3 regions of the Thermoanaerobacter sp. X514 genome follow, and region 1 is predicted to be linked to each of the others. Evidence: riboswitches for the same ligand, from Rfam matches in the RefSeq annotation. Region 1 holds a riboswitch; each other region holds the start of a gene.
What was found. A riboswitch is a leader RNA that binds a small molecule or an ion and turns the genes downstream of it on or off. The one in region 1 is predicted to bind S-adenosylmethionine.
Positions count from the first base shown of each region.

Region 2: another riboswitch for S-adenosylmethionine. It lies ahead of TETH514_RS06130 (methylenetetrahydrofolate reductase); the one in region 1 lies ahead of TETH514_RS08905 (methionine ABC transporter ATP-binding protein).
Region 3: another riboswitch for S-adenosylmethionine. It lies ahead of TETH514_RS04985 (homoserine dehydrogenase); the one in region 1 lies ahead of TETH514_RS08905 (methionine ABC transporter ATP-binding protein).

Region 1 is NC_010320.1:1,769,704-1,777,496, forward strand. It holds gene TETH514_RS08890 (Chromate resistance protein ChrB) at 1-310, opposite strand, end outside; gene TETH514_RS08895 (NFACT family protein) at 508-2,220, shown strand; gene thpR (RNA 2',3'-cyclic phosphodiesterase) at 2,245-2,793, opposite strand; SAM riboswitch class I at 3,047-3,169, shown strand; gene TETH514_RS08905 (methionine ABC transporter ATP-binding protein) at 3,239-4,273, shown strand; gene TETH514_RS08910 (methionine ABC transporter permease) at 4,266-4,919, shown strand; gene TETH514_RS08915 (MetQ/NlpA family ABC transporter substrate-binding protein) at 4,952-5,788, shown strand; gene TETH514_RS08920 (aspartate/glutamate racemase family protein) at 5,805-6,458, shown strand; rRNA gene rrf (5S ribosomal RNA) at 6,557-6,708, opposite strand; rRNA gene TETH514_RS08930 (23S ribosomal RNA) at 6,741-7,793, opposite strand, start outside.
Region 2 is NC_010320.1:1,246,530-1,254,322, reverse strand. It holds gene TETH514_RS06135 (homocysteine S-methyltransferase family protein) at 1-1,997, opposite strand, end outside; gene TETH514_RS06130 (methylenetetrahydrofolate reductase) at 2,011-2,922, opposite strand; SAM riboswitch class I at 2,986-3,090, opposite strand; gene glgP (alpha-glucan family phosphorylase) at 3,590-5,215, shown strand; gene TETH514_RS06115 (glucose-6-phosphate isomerase) at 5,261-6,616, opposite strand; gene TETH514_RS06110 (nitroreductase family protein) at 6,795-7,292, shown strand; gene pepT (peptidase T) at 7,311-7,793, shown strand, end outside.
Region 3 is NC_010320.1:990,381-998,173, reverse strand. It holds gene TETH514_RS04990 (homocysteine synthase) at 1-1,134, opposite strand, end outside; gene TETH514_RS04985 (homoserine dehydrogenase) at 1,174-2,466, opposite strand; SAM riboswitch class I at 2,534-2,645, opposite strand; TPP riboswitch at 2,830-2,937, shown strand; gene thiC (phosphomethylpyrimidine synthase ThiC) at 2,983-4,281, shown strand; gene rd (rubredoxin) at 4,367-4,525, shown strand; gene TETH514_RS04970 (Na+/H+ antiporter NhaC family protein) at 4,783-6,147, shown strand; gene TETH514_RS04965 (6-phosphofructokinase) at 6,161-7,405, opposite strand; gene TETH514_RS04960 (ferredoxin domain-containing protein) at 7,589-7,793, shown strand, end outside.

The sequences.
Region 1 (7,793 bases):
TAAAAAACTCTTCACATTGTTCCTTTATTTCACTATATTCTTCCCTCCTTTGATGATTAAATTGTTCTATCACATCCTTCTCTATTTCTTCATCAAGGGCCACTACTTCAAAGGCTTTAAAATCTCCTCCAAAGCCTTTAATTTCATCCTTTAGCTTCTCTATTTCTTTTAAAAACCTTTCCATGTAAGGCACAATACATACAGACTGTTGTAAATACAAAGCGCCAATTTTTTTTATTCTTCTCCATATAGTAACCCTAGCTGTTGACGAATCACTTGGGACCTTATACACAAAAAGTAACCACTTCAACTTTCCACCTCCTCTATCTTTCTTTCTCTTGCTTTTCAATTTTCTACTTATGGCAATTAAACTTTAATTCCTATTTTTACATCTTGTTTTATTGTAACAAATGTTACAACTAAAATCAATACAATCAATTTTTCACTATTAAACCCTTCGATTTCATGGTATACTTTTTATATACAATAAAATCTGGAGGTTATACTATGGCTTTGGACGGCATAACTTTACATGCAATAATAAAAGAACTAAAAGAAGAAATTATTGGTGGAAGAATTGATAAAATATATCAACCTGAAAAAGAAGAATTAATCTTTATAATACGAAATAAAGGTAAAAACTATAAACTGCTATTGTCTGCTAATGCAAATTATCCAAGAATATATCTTGCAGAAGAAAATAAAGAAAATCCTGCTGAGCCTCCAATGTTTTGCATGCTATTGAGAAAATTTCTTCAAAGCGGCAGGATAATAGATATAAAACAAGTAGAATTTGACAGAATAGTAAAAATCGACATAGAAACAAAAGACGAATTAGAAAATCAAACAATTAAAACTCTAATTATTGAAATAATGGGAAGACACAGCAATATCATATTAATTGACAAAGCTACTCAAACGATAATAGATAGCATAAAAAGAGTATATTCCGATATGAGTAAAGTAAGAGAAGTACTACCTGGGAGGCAATATGTCTACCCACCACTGCAGGAAAAGTTAAATATAAATAATCTCTCGCTACCTTCTTTTAAAGAAGCTGTTAATAACTACAAGTCAAAAAAAATTGAAAAAACCTTAGTAGATATTTTACAAGGATTTAGCCCCACTTTGGCAAGAGAAGTTACTTTTAGATGTAATATATCTGACAGATTTGTAGAATCAATAGAAGATGAGCAAATTGAAAATCTATATCAAAACATAAAAAAAATATATGAAGATGTTTTAAGCTTAAATTTAAAACCTTGCATTGCCTTTCAGGAAAATGAAGTAATTGACTTTTCTTGTATTGATTTATCTCAATATATTACAAAAACTTTTTTCCCTACAGTGAACAAAGCTGCTTGTAAATTTTTCAGTGAAAAAGCAAATATAGTAAATTTGCAAGTAAGGTCCTCGGATTTAAGAAAAATCATCAACAACAATTTAGAAAAACTTTATAACAAATTAGATAAACTTCAACAAGAATTAAACGAAGCAAAAAATGCTGACACTTTTAGACTTTACGGCGAACTTATAACAGCAAATATGCATTTGTTAAAAAAAGGAATGGAAAGCTTCAAAACCATAAACTATTACACTGGTGAAGAAATTGAAATACCCATTGACAAAAAATATTCCCCTTCAGAAAATGCACAAAGATACTTTAAAAAATACAGCAAGTTAAAAAATGCCAATAAAATAATAGAAAAACAAATATCCGATACTCTTGAGGAAATAACTTATTTAGAAGGTCAACTAGTGAACTTGGAAAATTGTACATTACCATCAGAAATAGAGGAAATAAAAAATGAACTGTCTGAACAAGGGTATATACATAAGCAGCAAAAGAAAAAAATATCACGGCAAACTCTTTCTCAACCGTTACATGTAGTATCTTCAGACGGTTTCGACATATATATAGGGAAAAACAACACTCAAAACGATTATCTAACGTTAAAATTCGCAAATCCTAACGATATATGGCTTCACACAAAAGACATGCCAGGGTCTCACGTCATAATCAAGACAAATAACAAACCTGTGCCTGAAACAACTCTTATTGAAGCTGCAAAATTAGCCGCCAAATATAGCAAAGCGAAACATTCTTCAAATGTACCTGTTGATTATACCTTAAAAAAATACGTAAAAAAACCTTCTGGCGCAAAACCAGGTTTTGTAATATATACAAGCCAAAAGACCCTTTATGTAGACCCAGAGTAAGATGCTTTTTAGGCATCTTACTTCTTATTTTAAAGGCACACTAAATATAGGAATATATTTTCTTCTATTTTCTTGTATAACACTCTCATACAAAAAAACTGTATCTACTAAAATTGCTCCTTTTTCTTGTTTTTCAAAAAGACTATTTACTTCTTCTATGTCAATGCTTAAACGTATGTCTCTGGCAATGGTAATGTGGGAAGTAAACTTTCTTTTATCTTTTTCAAAGCCAATTTTATATAATTCCTCATCTATATTGTCATGCAGTTTATTAAGAAAGGAATTTTCTTCTGTACCTACCCACAATACTCGCATATCGCCATTTCCCTTAAAAAATCCTACTTTGTCAAATTTTATATAAAAGGGACTAATATCTTTTACTGCTACTTCAAGAGAGTCTTTTATTTTCATTACACTTTCTGTTTCTATTTCCCCTAGAAATTTTAAAGTAATATGGAAATTATCTTTATGAGTCCATCTTCCTTTTATCGTATAATTTTTTAACTCTTCCTGAAAACTTGATAATTTCCCTATTGATTTTTCATCTAAATCAATTCCAATAAACGTTCTCATAGCACTCCTCCTTTTTTCTATTTCCATGGAAATAATTGTATTAAAACTTTCATTGTCCTCCTCAAAATTATAGCAAATAGAAGCAAAAAAAATCCATCTCAAATAGACTATTGCTATATTTTTCTTGCCTCTGTTTCTGTTAGCTTTATGATTTTTTAAATAACTTACATCATGACTTTTTTAACCTATTGACAAATGTTTATGTTGATGTTATTATCTAATTAAATTGCTAAAGTGAATAATAAAATAAAAACTCTTATCGAGAGCAGGTGGAGGGACTGGCCCGATGAAACCCGGCAACCGGTGGCCGAAAGTTTTAAACATGCGGCTGCACGGTGCTAATTCCTGCAGAACGTTGAGTTCTGGCAGATAAGAGGATTTAAAAACCTCTTCGTACTGTCAGAAGAGGATTTTTTATTTTTATTTTGGGAAAGGAGGCTTTTCTTTGATCTATATTAGAAATCTTACAAAAGTTTATCATTCAGCTTCAGGAAATGTTAGGGCTTTGGAAGACGTCAACCTCAACATAGAAAAAGGCGATATTTTTGGAATTATAGGTCTGAGCGGTGCTGGAAAGAGTACTCTCCTGCGCTGCATAAATATGCTCGAAAAGCCAACTTCCGGTTCAATTGAGATAGATGGTGTTGAAATGACTCGGCTTTCTCCCTCTGAATTAAAAGAAATGCGAAAAAAAATAGGCATGATATTCCAGCATTTTAATCTGTTATCATCCAGAACTGTCAGAGGCAATGTGGCTTTTCCTTTGGAGATTGCCGGGCTGGACAAAAGGACAATCGATAAAAAAGTAGAAAATCTTTTAGAGCTCGTGGGGCTTTCCGACAAGGCCGACAACTATCCTTCTCAGCTTTCAGGCGGTCAAAAACAGCGGGTAGGTATAGCACGAGCCCTGGCTAATGATCCGAAAGTTCTTCTTTGTGACGAACCTACTTCAGCGCTGGATCCAGAAACAACTCTTTCTATTTTAAATCTTTTAAAAGATATAAATAGGGAGCTGGGAATCACCATAGTTCTCATAACACATGAAATGAATGTCATTAAACAAATTTGCAATAAAGTAGCAGTTATTGAAAAAAGTCGTGTGGTAGAACAGGGACCTCTTATTGAAGTATTTAAAAAACCTCAAACAGAAACCGCACGAAATTTTTTGAAATCTGTAACTTTATCAGAAATGCCTAAGGAATTAAAAGATAGGATTGAAAACTTGTCCCACGAACACTTGGAAGGCAAAATTATTAAAATTGCCTTTTTCGGCGAAATTACAACAGAACCTGTCATATCAAACATTATAAGAAAATTTGATGTTGACACCAATATTCTCTATGGAAACATTGACCACATCCAGGGTATGCCCTACGGTACTCTTATAGTTGAGCTAAGAGGCAAAAACGGTGAAACAGACGCTGCTTTAAAATATCTAAAAGATTTGGGACTCGACGTGGAGGTGATTGAAAATGTCTGAAACTATAAACTTGTTGCTGGTTGCCACATGGCAAACTATTTACATGGTGGCGGTGTCAACGTTCATAGCAACGATTTTCGGGGTACCCCTCGGAATCCTGCTGATGGTAACCGACAGGAATCAGATACTGCAAAACGAACTTTTAAACAAAATACTAGGCACTATTGTAAATATTTTTCGCTCTGTGCCTTTTGTAATACTTTTAATCGTGCTTATACCTTTTACACGATTGCTTGTAGGGAAAGCTATAGGGACCACCGCAGCGATTGTTCCCCTTTCGGTAGCGGCTATTCCCTTTATGGGAAGGCTTACCGAAACAGCATTAAGAGAGGTAGACCGCGGTATCATTGAAGCAGCCCAGTCTATGGGAGCTTCACCCCTTCAAATCATAACCAAGGTGCTAGTCCCCGAGGCTTTACCTTCAATAGCCGCAGGGATTACCATAACTACTATAAATTTAGTGGGATATTCTGCCATGGCAGGTGTTATAGGAGGTGGTGGGCTAGGAGATTTAGCAGTAAGATATGGATATCAGCGATTTATGCTCGACATTATGCTTTATACCGTAGCAATTTTGGTAGCTATGGTACAGCTAATTCAACTCATAGGAGATGTACTAGTAAAACAGCTGTCAAAAAATCGGTAAATTTTACTTTTTTAATAAAGGAGGAGATTGATGTGAAAAAGTTCTTAACTACACTTTTATTACTGAGCCTTCTAACAATTTTTATTGCGGGATGCGGAACAAAACAAGGACCCACTTCCGACAAACAAACCCAAAACCAGGGCGTATCAAAAACAACCATCAAAGTAGGAGCTACTCCAGTGCCCCACGCCCAAATTTTAAACGTCGTAAAACCCCTCCTCGAAAAAGAGGGAATTACTCTAGAGATTGTAGAGTTCACAGATTACGTGCAACCCAACCTAAAGCTAGCTGAAAAAGAATTAGATGCTAACTATTTCCAGCACATCCCTTATCTTGAAGATTTCTCAAAGGAGCATAATCTTGATTTAACATATATTGCTAAAGTTCATATCGAACCCATGGGTATATACTCCCAAAAAATCAAAAACCTCAGTGAGTTAAAAGAAGGCGCTACCATTGCCATACCCAACGACGCTACCAATGGCGGAAGAGCTTTGCTACTGCTGCAATCAGCTGGAGTAATAAAATTAAAACCAGATGCAGGTATTAAAGCAACAGTAAATGACATTGTCGAAAATCCTAAAAAAATTAAGATTTCCGAGCTGGAAGCCGCTACTCTGCCAAGGGTACTGTCAGATGTAGACGCAGCGGTAATAAACACCAACTACGCCTTGGAAGCTGGACTTATACCCACTAAGGATGCTCTCTTTATCGAATCAGCAAATTCCCCTTATGTCAATGTACTGGTGGTCCGCAAAGGCGATGAATCTAGGCCTGAACTTAAGAAGTTAGCCGAAGCCTTAAATTCTCCAGAAGTTAAAAAATTCATTGAGGAAACATATAAAGGTGCTGTCGTACCCGCCTTTTAAGCAGGAGGTGATTTTATTGTCAGAATCTGATAAAACTATCGGTGTCATCGCTGGTACACCAGTAGATACTCAGATGGGAGTCGATTTTATAAGAAAAAAGGGGCTTGAAGCGGTGGGAATCCCTGCTGCTTCAAGCCCCGATGAACAAAACATGCTCCAGTTCTTAAAACCTGATGCTCTCACCCAGAAGGTAATCTCTATTATAGGCGATTTCCAGAAGCAAAACATAAGAAAGGTAATGATTTACTGCAATTCTCTTTCAGCTGCAATAGACCTTGAACTTGTAAAACAAAAGTACCCTGATACCAATATTGTAACACCACTTCAAGTATACCATAGCCTGGCGTCAAGATATAAGCGGTTGGTAATCTTGGCTGCCAATGGCCAGTCCTTGAAGACTATAGAAAAAATCTTTTACGAAAATAATCCTACGATTCAAATCATCGGGGTCACTACGCTTCCAGTAATAAGGGCAATTGAAAATCTCGAAATTCCAGAAATCATCATTGATAAATTTAATCTTGCCGATTTAGTCCCTAAAAACTTCAATGCAGAGGGGCTGGTGCTAGGCTGCACCCACCTACCTTATTTGAAAGAAAAACTTGAACAAAAATTAAACGTACCTATCATTGACCCAGCAGAAAAAATGCTGGCTGAACTCTTTTTGTGAGATTAAAAACACTTGAGCATCAATTTCCGGAGATAAAAACAGAAAAGAGGTAGCCCATTTTAAAAACAGACTACCTCTTTTAAATATGTATAAAATTTTACCGGCAGCGACCTACTCTCCCGCGAAAGCAGTACCATCGGCGCTGGAGGGCTTAACTAGCACCCCAGCCGGTCTTGCGACCGTCTGGGGGCCCCTTGTGGACCGTGTTCGGAATGGGAACGGGTGTTTCCCCTCCGCTATCGCCACCGGAAATCTAGACCCTCAAAACTGCACAAAGCCTTATCGGTCAAGTCCTCGACTGATTAGTACCGGTCAGCTAAGAGTGTTTCCACTCTTACACCCCCGGCCTATCTACCTCGTAGTCTTCGAGGTGTCTTACCCCTCTCGGATGGGAAACCTAATCTTGAGGCGGGCTTCACGCTTAGATGCTTTCAGCGTTTATCCCTTCCGAACTTGGCTACCCAGCTGTGCACCTGGCGGTGCAACTGGTACACCATCGGTTCGTCCACCCCGGTCCTCTCGTACTAGGGGCAGTGCCTCTCAAGTTTCCTACGCCCGCGACGGATAGGGACCGAACTGTCTCACGACGTTCTGAACCCAGCTCGCGTACCGCTTTAATGGGCGAACAGCCCAACCCTTGGGACCTACTTCAGCCCCAGGATGCGATGAGCCGACATCGAGGTGCCAAACCTCCCCGTCGATGTGGACTCTTGGGGGAGATCAGCCTGTTATCCCCGGGGTAGCTTTTATCCGTTGAGCGACGGCGTTCCCACTCACTGCCGCCGGATCACTAAGCCCGACTTTCGTCCCTGCTCGAGATGTCTCTCTCGCAGTCAGGCTACCTTCTGCCTTTGCACTCTTTCGCGCGATTCCCGTCCGCGCTGAGGTAACCTTTGGGCGCCTCCGTTACCCTTTAGGAGGCGACCGCCCCAGTCAAACTGCCCACCTGCCATTGTCCCTACGCCGGTTTCACGGCTATAGGTTAGAATTCCGGTAATCCCAGGGTGGTATCCCAACGTCGACTCCAGTAAGGCTGGCGCCCTACCTTCTCTGTCTCCCACCTATCCTGTACAAGAATTACCAAAATCCAGTGACAGGCTACAGTAAAGCTCCACGGGGTCTTTCTGTCCAATCGCGGGTAACTCGCATCTTCACGAGTACTACAATTTCACCGGGCCCCTCATCAAGACAGCGCCCAAGTCGTTACGCCTTTCGTGCGGGTCGGAACTTACCCGACAAGGAATTTCGCTACCTTAGGACCGTTATAGTTACGGCCGCCGTTCACTGGGGCTTCGGTTCAGTGCTCTCACACTTCCCCTTAACCTTCCAGCACCG
Region 2 (7,793 bases), 520 kb from region 1:
ATTATCCTAAAAGCATTTTGCACCACTTCTGCAGAGCTCAAAAGTTGTGGCAAGAAATATATGCCTTTTTCATATCTATCTCCCACTTCTTTTAAGGCAGGAATTATTATGTTATCAACTATAGAAAGAGGCTGAACTTCCTTCTCTAAAATATTTTTTACTATATCTTCTACTCCTGATTTTTTACCTTCTAAAATTTGGATATAGAACTTTGACTTTAAATCTTCTTCCTGAATTTTTTGCTGTTCTTTTTCTTTACCTTCCTCTTTTTGCCTGTTACCATATATTTTTAGATAATTTACACTGCCTTTATCTTTATTTAGTAAAACCATTGATGCCCTCAAAGTGTCCATCATGGCTTCATCGCAGGGATTTATAATAGCAGTAGTAAGCCCATAAGATGCTGCCATTGCTAAAAAAGTAGAGTTTATCAACCTTCTTTCAGGTAAACCAAAGGAAACATTGCTAAGTCCCACAACAGTATTTGCTCCTAACTCTTCTTTAGCCAATTTTATCGCTTCTAAAGTCTCAATTGCGGCCTCCTGCTCAGAAGAAACCGTCAGCACAATACAATCTATCAATATGTCCTCTTTAGGTATGCCATACTCTTCCGCTTTTTTTATAATTTTTTTCGCATTTTCAATTCTTTCATGCCTATCTTTGGGAAGCCCTTTATCTCCTACAGTAAGTCCTACAACACAAGCTCCGTATTTTTTGACAATAGGAAGCACTTCTTTTAAACTTTCCTCTTTTGCACTTACAGAGTTGATTATGGGTCTACCTCTTAAAATTCTTATAGCTTTTTCTACAGCTTTAATATTAGTGCTATCTATTTGAAGAGGAATGTCTACCACATTTTGTATTTCAGAAACTACTTTAGGAAGTAATTCTTCTTCGTTTACCCCAGGAACTCCCACATTTACATCCAATATTTCCGCTCCGCATTTTTGCTGTTTTATAGCTTCCTCTACTGCTAAACTCACATTTCCCGCCAAAAAAGCCTCACTTAACTTCTTTTTTCCAGTAGGATTTATACGTTCCCCTATAACCCTTAAAGAATAATCGTGGCCTATGAAAACTGTTTTTGTATTGGAAGCTACAGCTGTAAATTTGTTGACTTTGACTTTTGGCTTTAAATCTTTTACAGCTTTTTTAACAAGTTTTATATAGTGAGGAGTAGTACCGCAGCACCCTCCCACTATAGATGCTCCTTTTTCAACAAGAGAAGGAAAGAAACTAGCAAATTCTTCTGGTTTTAAGTCGTAAACTGTTTTGCCGTCGCGAATGACAGGCATACCTGCATTAGGTTGTGCAATAATAGGTATGCGAGAAACTTGAGACATTTTTTCCACTACACTTACCATTTTATCGGGACCTGTCGAGCAGTTAACGCCAATGGCATCTAATCCTAACCCTTGTAAACTAACTACTACAGTTATAGGGTCTGACCCCATGAGAGTCCTTCCATCTTCTTGAAAAGTCATTGTACATATAACTTTCATGTTTGAATTCTCTTTAGCAGCAAGAATGGCAGCTTTTGCCTCCAGCATATCTGACATTGTTTCAATTAAAACAATATCTGCTCCCGCTCTTTCTGCAGCTATAACTACTTCTTTAAAAACATCATAAGCTTCGTCAAAAGTCATGTCTCCATAAGGGGTCAAAAGTTCTCCAATAGGTCCTATAGAAAGTGCCACAGGTTTATCTTTGGAAGCTTCTTTGGCAATTTTGACAGCCTGAGTGACAATATTGAAAACCTCATTTTCCAGTCCATATTTTGCTAATTTTATCCTGTTAGCGCCAAAGGTATTTGTCTCAATCACATCCGCTCCTGCTTCTATATAGGACCTGTGGATATCAAATACTACTTCTGGATGGGTTATATTCATATATTCGGGACACTCTCCAGTTTTTAAACCCCTCTCTTGAAGTTGTGTCCCCATTGCTCCATCAAAAACAATCACTCTATTTGAAAGTTCTTTAAAAATGTCTAACATTTTTAACCTCCATTTAATTCATCTGTACGTTATTTTCTGCAAAATCACAGACTAAATCATCGACTCTTGAAATTATTTCTAACACAACATTTGTACTCCCTAAAGGCATAATGTGAATTCCTGCAACTTCACTGCGTATCCGCTTTATAAACTCTACAGCTATGTTTATTCCCTCTTCTCTTCCTCCATCCTTTAGCCTTTCTAAAACTTTTTCTGGAATATCTATACCTGGCACTTTTTCATTTAAATTGACTGCCATTTTATAGCTTTTAAGAGGTAATATGCCTATCAAAAGTGGTACATTGAAATTTTTAATCTTTTCAATAAACTTAAATAAAATTTCCTCATCATAAACCGGTTGTGTTTGAATAAATTCTGCCCCTGCCTCTATCTTAACTTTAAGCTTCTCTAGTGCTTCATCCCTTAAATCATTTGGATTTGCAGTCGTACCGGCGCAAAATTCTGTTGGGGAATCTAATTTATTTCCATTGTAATCATAACCTCTATTAAAAGCACTGATAATCTTTAAAAGCCCAATAGAATCTACATCATATACCCCTTTAGCCTGAGGAGTATCTCCACGGGAAGGGTCATCTCCTGTCAATGCAAGTATATTTCTCACCCCTAATGCATAAGCTCCTAAAAGCTCTGACTGAAGGCCTATCAGATTTCTGTCTCTACAGGTCAAATGAAAAATAGCTTCAATGTTTAAGTGGTCTTGTAAAAGGTGAGCGACTGCTATAGGACTCATCCGCATATTCGCCATAGGACAGTCCGTTATATTTAAGGCATCTACAATGCCTTTTAATTTTCTCGCTTCTTCAATAGTTTTCGTTATATCTACCCCTTTTGGCGTAGAAATTTCTGCTGTCACAACAAACTTCCTTTTCTTAAGTTTAGTACACAAATTTTCATTTTTCAACATCTACATCGCCTCCATTTTTAAAAATAAAAAAGTCTCTTCGCCAAAAGAAGAGACACCAAAACTCTCTCATCTTTCAGCGAAACGCTGCTGGAATTGGCACCAAGACGCATATAAAATGCCGGTTGCCGGGTTTCATCGGGCCAGTCCCTCCACCACTCTCGATAAGAGATTTTAAAGTATTAAATTGTTAAACTATTTAAGCTATATGATACTATGGATTAACTCCTATGTCAATAGAAATTTTTTTGTCCCTCTCTAAAGATTTTGCAGGCTTTTAACTTTTTTAAAATAAATCTGTAAATTTTTTATGTTATTTGCTATACTATAATTGTAAAGAATATAAATTTTCGAGAAAGGAATGTTTTGAATGTTCTCATCTCTTATTTTTGGTATCCTTTCTATTGGATCAATTATACTTTACGGTTTAATCTGGTGGAAAATTTTTGATAAAACTGGTTATGGAGGAGCATATGGTCTTTTGATGTTTATACCTATTGTGAATTTTATAATGCTTTTAGTATTAGCATTCACTGAGTGGCCCGTACATAGATATAAAAATTATTGAGCAATAACACTGTTTTTATTTTTAATACTTGTGCAAACACTTGCATAATGATTTTTTTAATATTATAATATACTTAACACTTGGAAAATGAGGAGGTTTAATATGGGTAATGAAAAATTACCAAGAGTAGCCTATTTCTGCATGGAATATGGCTTACAGTCAGATTTCAAACTATATGCAGGTGGCTTAGGCATTTTAGCAGGAGACCATCTAAAAGCTGCAAAAGAGTTAGGTATGCCTTTAGTAGGAATAGGCATACTGTGGAAACAAGGTTATACAGAACAACATATCGGTGAAGACGGATACCCCTATGATGCCTATCGCAATTACACACGTAAGTACGACTTTTTAAAGGACACTGGAGTAAAGGTAAAAGTAAAAATAAGAAATAGAAATGTGTATTGCAAAGTATGGTTGATAGACAACTTTGACAATGCTCCTCTGTATTTGCTTGACACAGATATACCAGAAAATGGGGACAGATGGATAACAGGTCAACTTTATGGATGGTTTGGTGAAGAAAGAGTTGCACAGGAAATAGTATTAGGCATTGGCGGAGTAAGAGCTTTAAGAGCTTTGGGAATTGATGTTGATGTTTATCATTTTAACGAAGGGCATGCAGTATTAGCAGCCATTGAGCTTATAAAAGAAAAAATGGAAAATCAAAATATGAGTTTTGAAGAAGCATGGAAAGCCACAAGGGAAGAAGTAGTATTTACAACCCATACCCCTGTTAAGGAAGGAAACGAATCTCACGATTTAGAACTTCTTATGTATATGGGTGCAAACAATGGCCTTTCAATTGAGCAAATGGCCCAAATTGGTGGCGTTCCTTTTAATATGACAGTCGCAGGTTTGAGACTTTCTCGCATTGCAAACGGTGTCTCAAAACTTCACGGGCAAACTGCAAACAGAATGTGGCAGCATGTTGACAACAAAGCACCTATAATCTCCATAACCAATGGTATTGACAGAAATACTTGGGTAGATAAAAGGATAATAGAAGCCTACAACAAAGGTGAAGGGCTCCTACAAACTCACAATATTTTAAAACAAGAATTAATTGATTTTGTATATCAAAAAACAGGAGTTAAATTAGACGCTGATAAACTTTTGATAGGTTTTTCAAGGAGAGCTGCTCCTTACAAAAGAAGCGATCTTATATTTACCAATGACGAAGTTATAGGTGATTATTTAAGGTCTAAAAAAATTCAAATGGTGTTTTCAGGAAAAGGTCATCCATTAGATGACGTGGGTAAAAAAATTGTCGCAAAATTAATAGAGATGACAAAGAAATATCCTGAAAGCGTAGTATTCTTAGAAGATTACGATATGACAATAGGAAAAATGCTTACTCGAGGCACTGATGTGTGGTTAAACAATCCAAGAAGACCATTAGAGGCCAGTGGTACCTCCGGCATGAAAGCCGCCATGAACGGAGTGTTAAATTTAAGTATTTTAGATGGATGGTGGCCAGAAGCTTGTATAAACGGAGTAAATGGCTGGCAATTTGGGGATGGTTTTGAGTCTGACAACATAGAAGAATTAGACAAACACGACCTTGAAGCACTCTATGACGTCCTTTTAAATAAAGTAGTTCCAACCTACTACAATGATAAAGCGAAATGGGAAAACATGATGAGAGAAAGCATAAGGACGACTTATGAAGCTTTCTCAGCTAATAGAATGTTAAAAGAATACTACGATTTAATGTACACAAAAAAATAAGTCAACCCCTATTTAAAAAGGCCGCGCAATTGCCCGGCCTTTAATTTATTTTCCCAATCTTTTTTCTAACAATTCTTTTTCTTTTTCATATCCTGGTTTTCCTAAAAGTGCAAACATGTTTTTCTTGTAAGCCTCTACTCCTGGTTGGTCAAATGGATTAACCCCATTTATATATCCGCTTATAGCACAAGCCATTTCAAAGAAGTAGACCAGATTGCCAAAATAGTAAGCTGATATTTCAGGGATATTTACTACAAGGTTAGGAACATTTCCATCTGTATGAGCCAATAATGTTCCTTCAAAAGCCTTTTTATTGACAAAATCTATAGTTTTTCCTGCTAAAAAGTTAAGCCCATCTATATTGTCCTTGTCTTCATTTATAACTATATCTTTAACAGGTTTTTCAACATTTAAAACTGTTTCAAAAATATTTCTGCTTCCCTCTTGTATAAACTGCCCCATTGAGTGTAAATCTGTCGTAAAATCTACTGAAGCAGGATAAATTCCCTTATTGTCTTTACCTTCACTTTCTCCAAAAAGCTGTTTCCACCATTCAGAGAAATAGTGAAGCTTTGGCTCATAATTTACAAGTATTTCTATAGCTTTGCCTTTTCTGTACAAAATATTTCTCAAAATTGCATACTGCATGCTGATATTTTCATTAAGGTTGTCTTTGGTATAGACTGTTGAAGCATCATAAGCTCCCTGCATCATATCGTCTATGCTAATGCCTGCTACTGCTATTGGTAGAAGGCCTACAGCTGTCAAAACTGAGTATCTTCCTCCAACATTGTCAGGAATCACAAATGTTTCATATCCTTCTTCATCAGCTAATTTTTTTAAAGCTCCTTTCGCTCTATCTGTTGTCACATATATTCTCGATTTAGCCCCTTCTTTTCCATATTTTTTCTCAAGAAAATCTCTAAAAACTCTAAAAGCTATTGCCGGTTCTGTAGTAGTACCAGATTTAGAAATCACATTTATTGATACATCTTTGTCCTCTATAAGTTCAAATAAATCACTTAAATATGTAGAGCTTATGCTGTTTCCAGCAAAATAAATCTCCGGCATATTCCTCTTACCTTTTGGCAACAAATTATAGAAGGAATGAGAAAGCATTTCAATTGCCGCTCTTGCCCCTAAATAAGACCCACCTATACCTATTACTACAAGCACATCAGAATCTGATTTAATCTTCTCTGCTGCTTTTTTAATGCGTTCAAACTCTGCCTTATCATAGTCTTTGGGAAGACTCACCCATCCTAAAAAGTCATTTCCTTGAGCATTTTTACTAAGCACCATATCAAGAGATAATTTTGCATGCCTTTCCATATATTCGATTTCTTTTTCACTTACAAATTGCAGCGCTTTTGAATAATCAAAGCTTATCAATTTCCTCATATGTAAACCTCCATTCTTTATTTACATACTTATTTTATACCATAAATCTATGTTGTTCAAGTTTTTCAAAAGTATGTATAAGTTTACTTAGCTTTATTTTTACATACCCATAAATTTTTGTCAATCTTTTTGGAATTTTTACTTTATGGGATATAATATAAAGAGGAGGTGCGAAATTATGGAGGCATTAGAGGCTTTAAAAAAGAGAAGAAGTATAAGGAAATACATAGATAAACCTATTCCAAAAGAAATATTAGAAGACATAATAGACTGCGCAAGGCTTGCTCCCAGTGGAAATAACGCACAACCTTGGCATTTTGTCGTTATAACAGACAAAGAAAGACTTAAATTCATAGCAGAAAAAGCTACATATGGGAAATTCATTAAAGATGCAGGAGCTTGTGTCATCGTCTACTGCGATAAAAATAACAGACATCATTTAGAAGATGGTTCAGCAGCAACAGAAAATATATTACTCGCAGCTACTGCCTACGGCTTAGGTTCCTGTTGGGTAGCTGGGTATAACAGAACCTATGAAAAAGAAATAAACGAATACCTCAACATTCCTGACAACTTAAGAATGATTTCTATTATATCATTAGGATATCCCGCAGAAGAACCACAACCAAAATATAAAAAAGCTTTATCTGAAGTTTTACATTGGGAAAAATTTTAAATGAAAGAGGGTTATAATATGTCAAAAATAGTGGAGAGATTTTTAAAATATGTAAAATATCATTCAACATCGGATGAAAACTCAACAACTTATCCCAGCACTGAGGGACAAGTAATATTTGCAAAAGAATTAGCAAATGAGCTTGAAGAAATAGGCCTTAAAGAGGTAAATGTAGATGAAAACGGTTATGTTACGGCTTTACTTCCTTCAAATACTGACAAAGAACTCCCTACAATAGGATTTATAGCTCATATGGACACAAGTCCTGACATGTGCGGCAAAGACGTAAAGCCTCAGATAATAGAAAATTATGATGGCAAAGATATAATCTTAAACAAAGAAAAAAACATAGTATTATCTCCTACTGAATTTCCAGAGCTTAAAAATTACATAGGAAAAACTTTAATCACCACAGACGGAACAACTCTTTTGGGAGCTGATGATAAAGCAGGAATTGCAGAAATAATAACAGCTATGGAATATTTAATAAATCATCCTGAA
Region 3 (7,793 bases), 780 kb from region 1:
ATGTATAACCAAAGACTTTGCATCCCCTATATTAGCAAGATGAGTAAATAATTTTAAACTCTCTATAAACTTAATGCCTGCTTTTAATCCGCCTTTTATGCCAAAAGTCAAAACTCCTCCTTGCCCTCTTGGCAAATACTTTTGTGCCAAAGCATAATAGGGACTTGATTTAAGTCCTGGATAATTCACCCACGAAACGTAGGGATGAGAAGCTAAAAACTCTGCAACTTTTAAAGCATTTTGACTGTGCCTTTCCATCCTAAGAGATAGAGTCTCTAATCCTTGTGCGAATAAAAATGCATTAAATGGACTCAAAGCAGTACCCAAATCCCTTAAAAGCTGCACCCTCGCTTTTACAATATAAGCTGCTTCGCCTACATCTTTTACATACCTTATACCATGATAACTTGGATCTGGTTCTGTAAGTTCTGGAAACTTTCCATTGTCCCAATTAAATTTTCCAGAATCTACTATAACTCCACCTATAGAAGTCCCATGTCCACCTATAAATTTAGTCGCCGAATGTACCACTATATCAGCCCCAAACTCGATAGGCCGTGCAAGGTAAGGAGTTGCAAAAGTATTATCTACAATGAGAGGAATTCCTGCAGTGTGGGCAATTTCTGCTATTTTTTCAATGTCAGCCACGTCAATCTTTGGATTGCCAATAGTCTCAACGTACAAAGCTCTTGTGTTATCTGTTATTTGACTTTTAAAGTTTTCAGGATTGCTGGGGTCCACAAACTTAAAATTTATACCAAACTTTTTCAAAGTAGTCGCAAAAAGATTATAAGTCCCTCCATAAAGATTGGTAGAAGATACAATCTCGTCTCCTACTCCTGCGATATTAGTAACTGCCAGCGTTATAGCTGCTTGACCTGAAGATACAGCAAGGGCACCTACCCCACCTTCTAATGCAGCTATTCTTTTTTCAAAAACATCAACAGTAGGGTTCATCATTCGAGTATATATATACCCTTCTTCTTTTAAGGCAAAGAGGTCTGCAGCATGTTGTGTACTTTTAAAAGCAAAGGAAGAAGTTTGATATATAGGAAGTGCTACAGCTCCCGTAGTTGGGTCAGGCTCCCACCCTTCATGAATTGCCAAAGTTGAAAAACCATATTTTTTAGACATAATCTTTATCCCCTTTCATCAAATATAAATATTTGATTTCTAAATTACTCCTACCAAATCTTCAAATTCTTTTAACTGTAACTCATCTATATCCTCTTGTAACACTTTAAAAATTGCTTTTAGTTCTCCAATTTTTTTGTCATTTAGCTTTTCTACAAATACATCAATATTTGTCTTTAATTTAATTACAGCAGCAAATGTGTCATTTTCGTAAGAGGACTCTAAGATTAAAGCTTCTTCTCTTTTAAAGAAATTCAAAATCTTTTGTAGATTTAAAATATCTCCTTTATGCATTTTGAGTCTTATATAAAACGTATCTGTAAAGCTTCCTTGACGAACTGGAAGAAGCTTTGCTGCATCATTATCTTTGATATTATAATTTAACAGTATATCAATTAAATCCGCGACAACTGCATCTCCAGTAGGAAGCTCTCCTGCCCCTTTGCCCACAAATACATATTCGCCAAAACTATCTCCTTTAAGAATAACAGCATTATTTACGTCGTTTACCCTCGACAAAATATTGCTTTCCTCAACCAAAACGGGTTCTACTCCTGCAAAAACACCATTTTCTATCTTTTTTCCCCATGCAAACAATTTTAATTTATACCCCCATTCAGTGATATAATCTAAATCTTCTCTTGCAATCCCATCAATCCCACTTCTCCTTATAGAATTTACCGGCACATTTACATTAAATACTTTGCGCATTAGAATAATCAGTTTATACAGTGAATCAAAACCTTTTACATCATAATCGGGATTTGCTTCTGCATAACCTAATTGCTGAGCTTCTTTAAGTGCTTCTTCATAACTTTTTCCTTTAGTAGACATTTGCGTAAGAATGTAGTTAGTAGTGCCGTTTACTATACCTCCTACAAAATCTATTTCATCTGTGATTTTTAATCTATCAATTTGATGAAGTATAGGTATTGCTCCTCCAACACTTGCTTCGCATTTTAAAAACACTCCATTTTTTTTTGCTGTTTCATTTAAATCTTCCCCATGTTTAGCCATCAATTCTTTATTTGCAGTGATTACATGCTTCCCTGAAGACAAGGCTTCCTTCACATATTCGTAAGCTGGAGAAATACCTCCTATTGCTTCAATAACTATTTTTATCTCTTTATCTTTCAAAATTTCTTCAGCATTTTGGGTAAGTAGTCCTTCTACCTTCACTTTCCTTGGCTTATTGAGATTTTTCACGAGTATCTTCTTTATCTCAGGATAAAACCCTGTACTCTCCCACATATGACCTCCTCTTGAAGTTATCAATTTATATACTCCTGTTCCTACTGTTCCAAGTCCTAATAATCCGATTTTTATTTTCATGTCACACCTCCAAATAAATTTTTAGGCCCTCTTCTCAATGAGAAGAGGGCCTAATAATCCGCCACTCCTCTCATCTCTCAGGTTAGAATAATCTAACCTGCAGGATTTGGCACCAGACGCATATAAATGCCGGTTGCCGGGTTTCATCGGGCCAGTCCCTCCACCACTCTTGATAAGAGGTTTGTGTGTAATATATTCAATTTTGCATGTTGTAATCTATGTTATCACTTTGAAACTGTAAAGTCAAGAACTTTTTTTGTACTCTTTCTTAAATTTTTTCTAAATTTTAATATACGCCGATTTTTTTTAGTGGTATAATAATATTGTATAATATTTATACTCTATCGATTATAAAAATTTAATATTTGCCACATGGGGTGCCGGCGTAACCGGCTGAGAAAAAGGTGTTGCCTTTTAACCCATCGAACCTGTTAGGTTAGTACCTGCGTAGGGATGTGGTCATCTGCCATGGCTATAATCCCCATGGTTTATTTATTTTTTAAGGAGGTTTTTATTATGACACAATTGGAATACGCCCTTTCAGGCATTGTCACAAAAGAGATGAGAATAGTTGCAGAGTATGAAGGAGTAGACGAAGAATTTATTTTAGAAGGAGTTAAAAAAGGAGAAATAGTAATACCATCAAACATCAACCACAAAAACCTCATTCCCAAAGGCATAGGAAGGGGTTTATCGACAAAAGTAAATGCCAATATAGGAACCTCTGATGCATACCCTGAAATTGAAAAAGAAATTGAAAAATTAAATGTTGCTGTAAAAGCTGGAGCAGATGCGGTAATGGATTTAAGCACAGGGGGCGACATTAACCAATCTCGTAGAAAAATACTTGAAAATTCCCCTGTCCCTGTAGGCACTGTCCCCATGTATCAAGCAGCTGTAGAATCTATATCCAAATACGGTAGCATTGTAGCTATGCCTGAAGAATTCATTTTTGAAGTTATAGAAGAACAAGCAAAAGACGGGGTTGATTTTATTACAGTCCACTGTGGTCTAACATTTGAATCATTGAAAAAGCTTAAAGACAACGGCCGAGTGATGGATATAGTAAGCCGCGGTGGCTCCTTTACAATTGCTTGGATGCTCCATAACGACAAAGAAAATCCTTTGTATAAACATTTTGATAGGCTCCTTGATATTGCTAAAAAATATGACATAACTCTAAGCTTAGGAGATGGACTGCGTCCAGGTTGTCTCGAAGACGCTACAGATAGCGCACAAATTCAAGAGCTCATCATCCTTGGGGAACTTGTCAAAAGGGCTCGTAAAGCAGGAGTTCAAGTGATGGTAGAAGGACCCGGGCATGTGCCAATTGACCAAATTGAAGCAAATGTAAAACTTCAAAAACAACTTTGTCATAATGCTCCTTTTTATGTGCTTGGCCCTATTGTGACTGATATAGCTCCTGGTTATGACCACATAACTTCAGCAATCGGAGGAGCAATTGCAGCAGCTTCTGGTGCTGATTTCCTTTGCTATGTTACACCCGCTGAACATCTCGGACTTCCAGACAAAGAAGATGTCAAAGAAGGCGTTATTGCAGCAAAAATTGCCGCCCATGCTGCAGATATCGCAAAAGGCGTAAAAGGTGCTAAAGAAAAAGATTTAACTATGGCTAGAGCTAGAAAAGCCTTAAACTGGGATGAGCAAATAAAGCTTTCTATAGACCCTGATAAAGCTTTTAAATATCGCATCAATAAAAACATATCTACAGCCAAAACTTGCAGTATGTGCGGAAAATTCTGCGCTATGAAAATTGTCAGTGAGTACCTTGGAACTTCAGCTATGACTTGCTAATACCTTTGCCTTATTTACATTCCCCCCTTGATTTTCTTTGCTAATTTCTGCTATAATAAAGGAAAACATCAAGGGGGTAATTTTTATGGAAAAGTGGCAGTGCACAGTATGCGGGTACATATACGATCCAGAAGAAGGAGACCCATCTCAAGGAATTGCACCAGGAACACCTTTTGAAGAATTGCCTGATGATTGGGTTTGTCCGGACTGTGGAGTAGCAAAAGATATGTTTGAAAAAATGTGAGGGAGCAATTGCTCTCTCTTTTTATTGATTTTTAATAAGATTCATATTATTATAGTTGTATGAAATCATTATGCTCAAACAAAGATATAATCAAACTGTGGAGGGCGTGTAATTTTAATGAGTGAAGGTTTTAAGAGGTTAACTCCTGAAGAAGCACCCGATGCTTTGTTATAAAGTTAATCAAAAAAGCAAAAAATATAGAAATTCACGTAATACCTTATAAATAACTTCTTCATTACTAAAAGGAGCAGTGAAAAATGGAAAACAAATTTGGAATCTCACTTATAACTTTTTTGTTGATTTTGGCCATAACCATGACAATGGTATTAGTTTTTCACCAACCTCCCTATATACCGCTTTTTATAAGCTATATAATAACCTTTGCTATTGTTTTGATAAACGGTTTTTCGCCTCAAGAACTTGTCAATATGTCAATTGATGGATTTAAAAAAGGTATAAATGTGATGATTATACTCCTTTTGATAGGAGCCCTAGTTGCCTTGTGGAAACAGAATGGAACGCTTCCGGCTCTTGTTTACTATGCCTCCCACTTTTTAAAACCACAAGGTTTTCTATTATTGTCTTTTATCACAACCTCTATTATCTCAATGATTTTAGGTACAGCTGTAGGAACCGCCAGTACTATTGGAATAGTAATAATGGGATTAGCCCATGGCTTTGGCTATCCTCTTCCAATAGTTGCTGGTGCAGTAATATCCGGTTCTTTTATAGGAGATAGGACCTCTCCCCTTGCAGGAAATGTCATTCTTCTGTCGGATATGGGAGAAATTGAGCAATACAATGTACTTAAATCTCTTTTTAAAACTGCAATTCCTACTTATATATTAACTGGTTTATTGTACTATCTTTTAAGTCTTCACATTAATATTTCTTCGCCCTACACTTTTGACAATCTTGCAGCTATAATTTTGAAAAATTATAAAATAAACTTCTTCTTGTTTTTAGCTCCTATAATGATTATAACCTTAGCTTTTTTTAGAATTCCTACAAAGATAAATCTTTCAATTGCTGTCCTTCTCTCCTACTTTGTCTCTTTACTAAATGGTTATAACCTTATAGATTCTTTAAAAGTCATTATGATGGGAAATGTATCTAATATTCCAGAATTTAAATCTTTCTTTTCAGGAGGAGGTATGGTTTCAATTTTCCCAATGATAGGAGTAGTAACCTTTGCTACCGCTCTTTCTGGAATATTAGAAGGGACAGGAATTATAAAAGCAGTTTTTAAAAAAGCTCAAAAAATTAAAAACCCTAAAATTGCCTATTTGGTCACAATGTTATTAAGCACTTTAATGGCAGTAATAACTTGCAATCAAGCCCTTTCTGTAATTTTACCTTCCCGCATAATGTTAGAAGTGTTTAGAAATCTTAACGTAAAAAGTGATATGATGGTAAGAGCAATAGCAGATTCAGGCATGATACTTGCCGGCATAATACCCTGGAATTTAGCAGCAATGTTTCTTTCTGCAGTTTTAGGAGTAAAAGTCATTGATTACCTTCCCTATGCTTATTTAAATCTATTATTCCCTATATTATCAATACTTATCGTGTTTATAGAAAGTAATAAACAATATAGCAATGTTCTAATGGAAGAATTTTAAAAAAAGCAGGATTTTATTCCTGCTTTTTTATCGCATATTTTAAGTTTATATAATAAGGTAACCCTTCTGCCATAGGGACCTTCACTTCTCCTTGTATAAGTGGTCTTGCATAATCAAAAAATTCTTCAGTAACATAATTACCTTCTTCATTTATCCAATTTAAAGGCATTTTTTTCTCCTTGTTACACACTTTATCAACATCTACAATATCTGTTTTAACAGTGTATGGGTAATTTCTTTCTCTTACAAGGCTTATCATTTTCCCGGTTTCACCACATAACGCATACTTTACTGCTTCCCTCCCCAACATTTCAGCTTCTTCAAAATCCACTTTAGATGCCAAGTGCATTGCACATCTTTGCGTTACACCAAGTCTGGTCATTTTGACACGTTTATATATTTTCTCTTTTACAAGCTTTTCTATATAGTCTCCTACTCCTCCCAGTTGAGGATGACCAAAAGCATCTTTATGATAAGCATTTTCTTTTCTTCCAATGTAATTCCCTTTTTCATCCATAAGTCCTTCTGACACAGTTATAAAGACATTGCCATATTCCTTATAAGCTTTATTTACATCCTCTAAAAATCTTTCCTCATTAAAAGGTATCTCAGGAAGATAAATAAGTTGTTTCAAATGGGGCAATCTTTCTTTAACCAAAGCAGAAGAAGCGGTAAGCCAACCTGCATTTCTGCCCATCACTTCGAGTACGTTAATTGTTTTAGTCTCATACACTTCCGCATCTAAAGCAAGTTCTAAAGTAGTTGTGGCTATATATTTTGCCGCACTTCCAAAACCAGGAGAATGATCTGTAAACATCAAATCGTTATCAATAGTCTTAGGAATTCCAATTACATTTATTTCAAAACCTATTTCTCTTGCATATTTACTGATTTTGTCAACGGCATCCATAGAATCATTGCCACCTATGTAGAAAAAATATTTAATGTTGTATTTCTTAAAAATTTCTATTAACTTTTTGTATTCCTCTTCATCCTCTAAATAGTCTTTTAACCTATATCGGCACGACCCTAATGCAGCCGCAGGGCTAAATCTCATTTGTTTTATTCTTTCATAGGGAATATCAAATATGTCAATAATATTGCCTTTTATTATACCTTCTATGCCGTTTATCCCACCATAAACTTTGCCAATTTTCTCCGAGCGCGAAGCTTCCATTATAGCTCCATACAGACTGGAATTAATAACAGCTGTAGGACCACCTGATTGTGCTATAAGACAATTGCTTTTAGTATACATAATATACCCCCATTGTGATATTCTATTATAAATTATAAAGTAATTCAGATATATTATATCACAAAAAGAAATATAATAATAATTTTTGATAAAATTTTATCAACCCTTCTTGCAAAAAGCAAAAAAATATAGCAAAATTATAATAAATAACGCATTCATCTTAAAAATACGGAGGGAGACATTATGGATGTAATTGAATTAGCTGCTCATTTGATGGCATTATCAGCGAGAACAGCACCTAAAGCAACTGGAAAAGACTTTATAGAAACAAAAGTAATTACAGGTGAAGACCTCGTAATGTTAAAAGAGGATATGATGAAATATGGCGAAGAATCCGGAAAGAAAAATTTTGACAGGGATGCAAAAAACGTCGCTAACTCCAGTGCAG